DNA from 2 places in the Scytonema sp. HK-05 genome. Region 2 is predicted to be linked to the other one. Evidence: riboswitches for the same ligand, from Rfam matches in the RefSeq annotation. Region 2 holds a riboswitch; the other holds the start of a gene.
What was found. Region 2 has a riboswitch for cobalamin ahead of AACT52_RS25595 (DUF1636 family protein). Riboswitches for the same ligand answer to the same signal wherever they lie in the genome.
Positions count from the first base shown of each region.

Region 1 (3,417 bases), on a different contig from region 2:
TAGATTTGCAGCATCCGTTCTAACAATAGGGATAATTCTGGAAACGATACTAAACTGTAAACTTCTCGTCCAAATTTCTCGTTGCTGTTACCATCACCCACGTAGACTTTATAACCTTCCACCGTTTTCCCCTCCTGCTCAATAGTGACACCAAGGAGGGCGATATCGCTTCTGCTGTGTTGGGCACAGGATTTTTCGCAACCTGTGAAGTGAATGTTAACTGGTTGGTCGAGAGTGAGGCAACTATCCAGATAGTTAGCTAATGCCAAGGCGTGACCTTTGGTATCTGTTGCTGAAGACGCACATCCCGTATTGCCAGCACAGGCGACTAAGGCGCTGCGAATGTTGGTTGCAGACCAATGCAATCCTAAGTTTTCGATTTGACTTTGTGCTTGAGGAACCGACTGATGGGGAATATCTGATATGAGAAGGTTTTGCCAAGGCGTCAGCCGAAGAGTACCAGTGCCATATGTTTCCGCAATATCCGCTAGACCACGCGTTTGCCAAGTTTCCAACTTACCAACGGGTAGCACAACACCGATGTAAGATAGTCCTTTCTGTCGTTGGGAATGGACACCTATGTGCTGGTATCTGTTTATGGTAGAGATGTTGTATGCAACGTCTTTACATCGGTGTTGCCTTATCTGGTCATCACCCCATATCGGATACACTCGCCGCAATCGATAGGGAAGATGATGCTCAACTTCTTGGAAAAATCTTTCAATGCCTAAGTCGTTCAAAACCTGCCAGAGACGTGGCTGGCGGGATTTGCGATGGGGAATTATCTTCTCACTGCCTACTGCTAAATGCTGTAAATAAACTTTCGCGAATCCAGCCACGACTTCTAGACATTCCTCTGGTTTCAGGAGAATGCCTGTATCAATGAATGGTTCAACCTGCGATACACCTAAATTCAACTTGAGGCGAAAGTAAACGTTTGTACCAACCATGACAGCGGTCAAGGCGATATCATTGAGGCGATCGCCTATCGATACAGAACCACCGCCATCAAAAGCGACGCTGAATTTTGGTGAAAGTGGTCCTAGCTCCGCGTGAGCCGCAATATAATTATCCCATTCGCGGATAAACGGTCGGGTATCAATTAATTCGTATGGGTCAATGCCTGCTGTCGGACTACCCATAATGTTTCGCAGATGGTCAACCTCTGGAAGACTTGACGCTATGCCAATTTCCTGCAAGACTCTCAAAACATCAGCGGTCATTTCCTTGCGGATTTCACGGACTTGGAGGTTGGCGCGATTGGTAATATGAACATAGCCAGTTCCAAACTCGTCAGCTAAGTCAGCTATCACACGACACTGCTGGCTAGCGAGTATTCCTCCAGGTATGCGGATGCGAGATAATATGCCGTCCCGCGCGGACGTTCCATAAAAAAGACCAGGACAACTAACAGAATGATACGGTAATGACACGCCTGCAACTCCTTCCCTGTGCGACGCAGGGAGCAGATAAGAACTGTGTCCGGAAGACACCCTTAGAGTTGGCATTCTGACTTACAAAGTCTAAAGTTATAACTTTTTACTTGATTACAGCTGCGGCACAGTCCCGGAATTTCACCGGACTTTCCCCACTCCAAGTGTGTGTAGTTTAGCATGAGATAATAGCCTTACCTCTTTTTGGCAAATCTTCTTAATTCCATCGGTCGCTAAATGCACAAATGGTTATCAGTGGTCGGTATTGGTGAGGATGGGCTATCGGGATTGAGTGCGATCGCCTCTGGCGGGGCTTTGCCCATCGCCCGTTCTCTTGTTGAGCGTGCAGAAGTGATCGTCGGGGGAAAACGCCATCTCGCCATGCTACCACCAGACGACCCACGCGAGAAACTCATCTGGACTTCCCCCATAAGTGATTCGATAGAAGAAATTGTCCGTCGTCGGGGTCAGTCTGTCTGCGTATTGGCAAGTGGTGACCCCATGTGCTTTGGTATCGGTGTCACCCTCACCCGCAAGATTCCGATTTCTGAGATGACTATCATCCCCGCACCGTCATCGTTCAGTCTCGCCTGTGCCAGACTGGGATGGTCACTCACCGAAGTCGAGACATTAAGCTTAAACGGTCGTCCCCCTGCGCTCATCCAAGCTGCCATCTACCCGAAAGCGCGTCTATTAATCTTAAGTGAAGGGAAGGAAACCCCAGCAATTGTCGCTGATATTTTGACAAATCGCGGTTTTAGTGGTAGTAAAATAACAGTTCTTGAACACATGGGCGGTTCTCAGGAACGAATTATCGAAGGCACAGCCGCGTTATGGACGAGAACTGAACTGGCAGATTTAAACACCATAGCTGTAGAGTGTATTGCTGATGCTGGAGTTATTCCTTTACCTCGGCTAGCAGGACTGCCCGATGATGCTTATCATCATGATGGACAGCTCACCAAACGTGAAGTGCGGGCAATAACACTCTCGGCTTTAGCTCCCACACCGGGACAGTTATTGTGGGATGTGGGTGCTGGATGTGGTTCCATTGGTATTGAGTGGATGCGGAGTCATCCTAGGTGTCGGGCGATCGCCATTGAACAAAACTCCACCCGACTCCAATATATTGCTGACAACGCCGCCGCCCTTGGTACACCTTATTTACAAATTGTTGCAGGCAAAGCTCCCGCTGCACTGAAAGAATTGCCTCAACCAGACGCCATATTTATCGGCGGTGGTGCAACAGCAGAAGGTTTGTTTGAGGTGTGTTGGGAAGCATTGCCTCCGGGTGGGCGTTTTGTTGCCAATGCAGTCACAGTTGAAAGTGAACAGAAGCTGTTGCAATGGCACAATCAAGTGGGCGGGGAGTTGATTCGTGTTGCTGTGCAACGGGCTGCTCCTATTGGTGGGTTTTTGGGGTGGAAGCCGATGGTGCCGGTGACGCAGTGGGTGGTAGTGAAGTAGTTGGAAGGGAAAATTCTTTCGAGTTGCAAATAAGCAAGCAAAGCAGAGGCATCCAAAACCACCGTCATGCGCCCATTTCCCACTTGGCTTCCTCGCGTCGTTCCGCCATCAACTCATCCGTTAAACTTATTCCTTTCGGCAGTTGCGAAAACCGAGCCTTCAGGCGCTGTTTAATCGCCTCCTGCTTTTCCAAAATCAGCCGTCCTTCTTCAGGACGAGCAACTAGTGTATCTCCCTCCTCAAAACCTAACAGCCGCCGTAGAGCTGCAGGAATCACCAAACGCCCTTGGCGATCGAGATGGACTTCAACATATTTAGATGGTTCGACCATAGATCCACTTTTTATGCCACCTTGAATTTATATGTGCCATAAAAATGAAGTTTGTGGCAATAATCAGTTATACTCAGTCTCCAGTCACGGCAAATGGCACAATGAAGTAGGCGGGGAGTTAATTCGTGTTGCTATGCAAAGGGCTGCTCCTATTAGCGGGTTTTTGGGGTGGAAGCCGATGGTACC
Region 1 covers NZ_CAWMYC010000090.1:89,474-92,890, forward strand. The annotation lists gene cobG (precorrin-3B synthase) at 1-1,433, opposite strand, end outside; cobalamin riboswitch at 1,483-1,611, opposite strand; gene cbiE (precorrin-6y C5,15-methyltransferase (decarboxylating) subunit CbiE) at 1,671-2,900, shown strand; gene AACT52_RS11495 (AbrB/MazE/SpoVT family DNA-binding domain-containing protein) at 2,965-3,231, opposite strand; gene AACT52_RS11500 (hypothetical protein) at 3,263-3,417, shown strand, end outside.
Region 1: another riboswitch for cobalamin. It lies ahead of cobG (precorrin-3B synthase); the one in region 2 lies ahead of AACT52_RS25595 (DUF1636 family protein).

Region 2 (3,417 bases):
TACAGTCAAGTATTGCAAAGAGTAACTTTCAATCTTTCAAGTGCGTTTGTCAATTTTTTTGAGGGACGTGCTAAATATCCCAACTTCAAATCCAAGCATGGTAAGCAATCAATCCAATATCCTCAAAATGTGAAGCTAATGCCACAGGATTCTGTGATTAAGTTTCCGGGGTTATTGGGGATGGTCAAAACCGTGTTTCATAAAGACCTACCAAACGTAAAATTCACGACTGTAACTATATCGAAAAATGCTGATGGTAAATACTACGCTTCTATTCTGTTTAATCAAGAGGACAACCCAGTAGTTGCAGTTAATGAAGCTATTGGGGTTGATTTAGGATTAAAGAACTTTGCAGTAACTTCTGACGGGTCAAAATATGACCTCCCCAAGAAACAACTAGCTTTGCTAGAGAACAATAGAAAGCGTAAACAAAAGAAGCTATCTAGAAAGATAGACAAAACGTCTAACAAACGTCGTAAGGCTAAACGTTCACTTGCCAGAGTTTCTAGTAAAATAGCTAGAGTTCGAGAGGATTTTCTACACAAGCTATCTCGCAAAATAGCATACGAAAACCAAGTGATTTGTGTGGAAGACTTGGCAGTTAAGAACATGGTGAAGAATCCTAACTTGGCGAAATCTATTAGTGACCAAGGGTGGGGAATGTTTTTAACCATGCTGAAATACAAGGCTGAGAGATTTGGACATACTTATCAAGAAATAGGTCGTTTCTTCCCATCTTCTCAACTTTGTAGTGAGACTCTACTACCAATACCAATACTGCAAAATGGTTATGATTCATTGGGTGTCAGGTTTGTAGATTGTCCACACTGCCAGAAACAGCATGATAGAGACATCAATGCTGCCATAAATATTAGAAATGAAGGTTTGCGATTATGGGCGTTAGGAACTAGCGCTTCTGCCCTTGGAGGGGATGTAAGACCAAAGTCTTCTGGGCGTAAAAAATCCACGAAAACAGAGGCAATCCCCGGTGAATTGGGAAGCCTACACGCTCACCGCAAGGGAGCGTGTAGGTAGTTCACTTCCAGCTTTTATCGGCTTTTCCCAGCACATATGCAGCTACATCTTCAATTTGCTCGGGTTTTAAACGACCTTTGAAAGCGGGCATGGCATTTTTACCATTTGTCACTTGAGCGATAATGGCTTCCTCAGAGTACATTCCATACTTTTCCAAAGCCTCCTTTGTCAGGTTCTTGTTAGCTTGAACCAAATTCTTTCCACCCGCATGACAAGAAGCGCAATTGGTAGAGAAGACTTTGGCTCCCTTAACAGCATCTGCAGCAAAAGCTGGACGATTCAAGGCAAAGGTAAAAATTGCTATGCCCAGCAACAATACTAAAAAAATCTTTTTCATCCCGTGTTCCCTCTATGAATCGACGCATTCTAGAGAATATCCTTCATAATTCTCTTGTTCACACCGCGTGTCGTCAAAAGACAGGCTGTCAAACCTCTTGACTCACGGGGGAACGAAAGCAAAGGACAAAGGTTAAGAAGAACACAGAACACAGTAATCAGAATATCCAAAACGAGTGAATCCGGGGGAAATAAGTGCGGAAAAACTTTCTTGGTCTCCACGGAGCCGGGGGCTGTCTTACCAACACTCAGTACAGACGCGCTCTATGGGCGTCTCTACTCTTAATTCATGCTCGAAAAGCGCGTTTAATATTCTGACTCCTGAGTTCTGATTCCTGAGTTCTTTCTTGGTAAAAGGTTTTTCCTTCCACAACTGCTCAAATGCTATATGATAGCCAGGTAGACGGTTCTGTTGGGGATCAGCCATCAGAGGTAACGGGGAAAGTCTGGTGTAAGTCCAACGCTGTCCCGCAGCTGTAATCAAGGGTTTCCTTGTCAGTCAGAATACCCACCGACTAGTTAACTTCTGCTTTAGCACGTCTACGAGGTATGGATGAAAGCGCAACATAATTTATTTGTCTGCACCACTTGCTCAAGTGTGTGGAAAGATGGAAAACGTGTCGGTGAAAGTGGTGGCGAAACATTATTCAAGCGATTGCAACAACAGTATCAAGACTGGAAGTTGCATGAAGAATTTGCTATTCAACCAGTAGAATGCATGAGTGCTTGCGATCGCTCTTGTACAATTTCTTTGGCATCTGTTGGTAAATATACTTATCTTTTTGGTGATTTATCGCCAGATTTGTCACCCTCACAAATAGCCGGGGTGTTAGAGTGTGCTAGTAAGTATTACACTCATCCTCAAGGATTGTTACCCTGGGCAGAAAGACCAGAACCGCTTAAAAAAGGAATTTTAGCAAAAATTCCTCCTTTGTCTGCCAACGCAGGAGAATAATAGTAGGCGTGATATCATCTCCGGTTGCTTACCCATAATTCCCACGCTGACTGCACCCCACCCCTTAATCCCCTCCCCGCTTGCGGGGAGGGGAGACTTTGACGTAAGTCAAAGGCGGGGTGGGGTTCTTGGGGAATTAAGGGTCATTAGCCGAACATGATATAAGGGTGTAGGATGTGAAAGGCGTACACATCACCCCCGTTTTCATCCAATTATTGTTGTGGTACATATAAAGTGTCTTTAACCTATCTACAATTAATAAAGTCGTTTGAATCCCAGGGGTAGAAACATGAGAGTTTGGCTAGCCTGCTTTTTGGTGCTGTTTGCCCTAGCGGAACTGTTTGACTGGGTGAAAGAATTTACCCTACCGCTACCTATATATATATTAGGTGGGGCGTTTTTGGCTGTTGCTTCCAACTACGATAAGCTTTTTGGCTCCTACTTGAGTAATGCAACGAGTGAAGCAACATTGGAACAACCCCTGCTTGATGATTCACCTTCCTTCACAATTGCACATTCTGTTAAAAAATCTCAAAAATCCGAAATAAAAAGTTAACCTATTTCTTGTGGGACAGAAGTCTTCACTTATTTTGTAGATGAGAGACGGCTTTCTAGACCAACCCCACAAGAGCTATTTTTAAACTGAGCATATTATCGAAATCCTTGAAAAGAAAACAATAAAGAACAACCTCCATTTAATAAAGCGGTAATAACCGCACCAATAATTACTCCTTTCATTAAGCCATATTGCCGCCGTCTTTTTAGCCAAAGAGTGACTGGAATGACATAGAGAAGTTGCCACAAGAAAAAGCCAAAAGCCCCAATAATCAAAATTTGACCACCGTAAATACCTCTAATAAAACTAAGTAAAACTATTGCTAGTATCGCTAAAATATGCATAGCAATTAACAAGAGTATGCCTAAAAAAACACCTAAAATTTCATTTTTTTGTGACATAAATTAACACCCTAATAAGCGCAGACAAGCTCTACTTAATTAAATAAAACGATTATTAACTAAGTGATAGCCAGCGCTACCTTCACGATAAAACATATTGAAAGTATCAAAGGGAATAATCCTACCATCGGGGT
Region 2 covers NZ_CAWMYC010000121.1:2,525-5,941, reverse strand. The annotation lists gene AACT52_RS25605 (RNA-guided endonuclease InsQ/TnpB family protein) at 1-1,035, shown strand, start outside; gene petJ (cytochrome c6 PetJ) at 1,037-1,372, opposite strand; cobalamin riboswitch at 1,759-1,901, shown strand; gene AACT52_RS25595 (DUF1636 family protein) at 1,925-2,326, shown strand; gene AACT52_RS25590 (hypothetical protein) at 2,616-2,882, shown strand; gene AACT52_RS25585 (hypothetical protein) at 2,978-3,283, opposite strand; gene AACT52_RS25580 (radical SAM protein) at 3,323-3,417, opposite strand, start outside.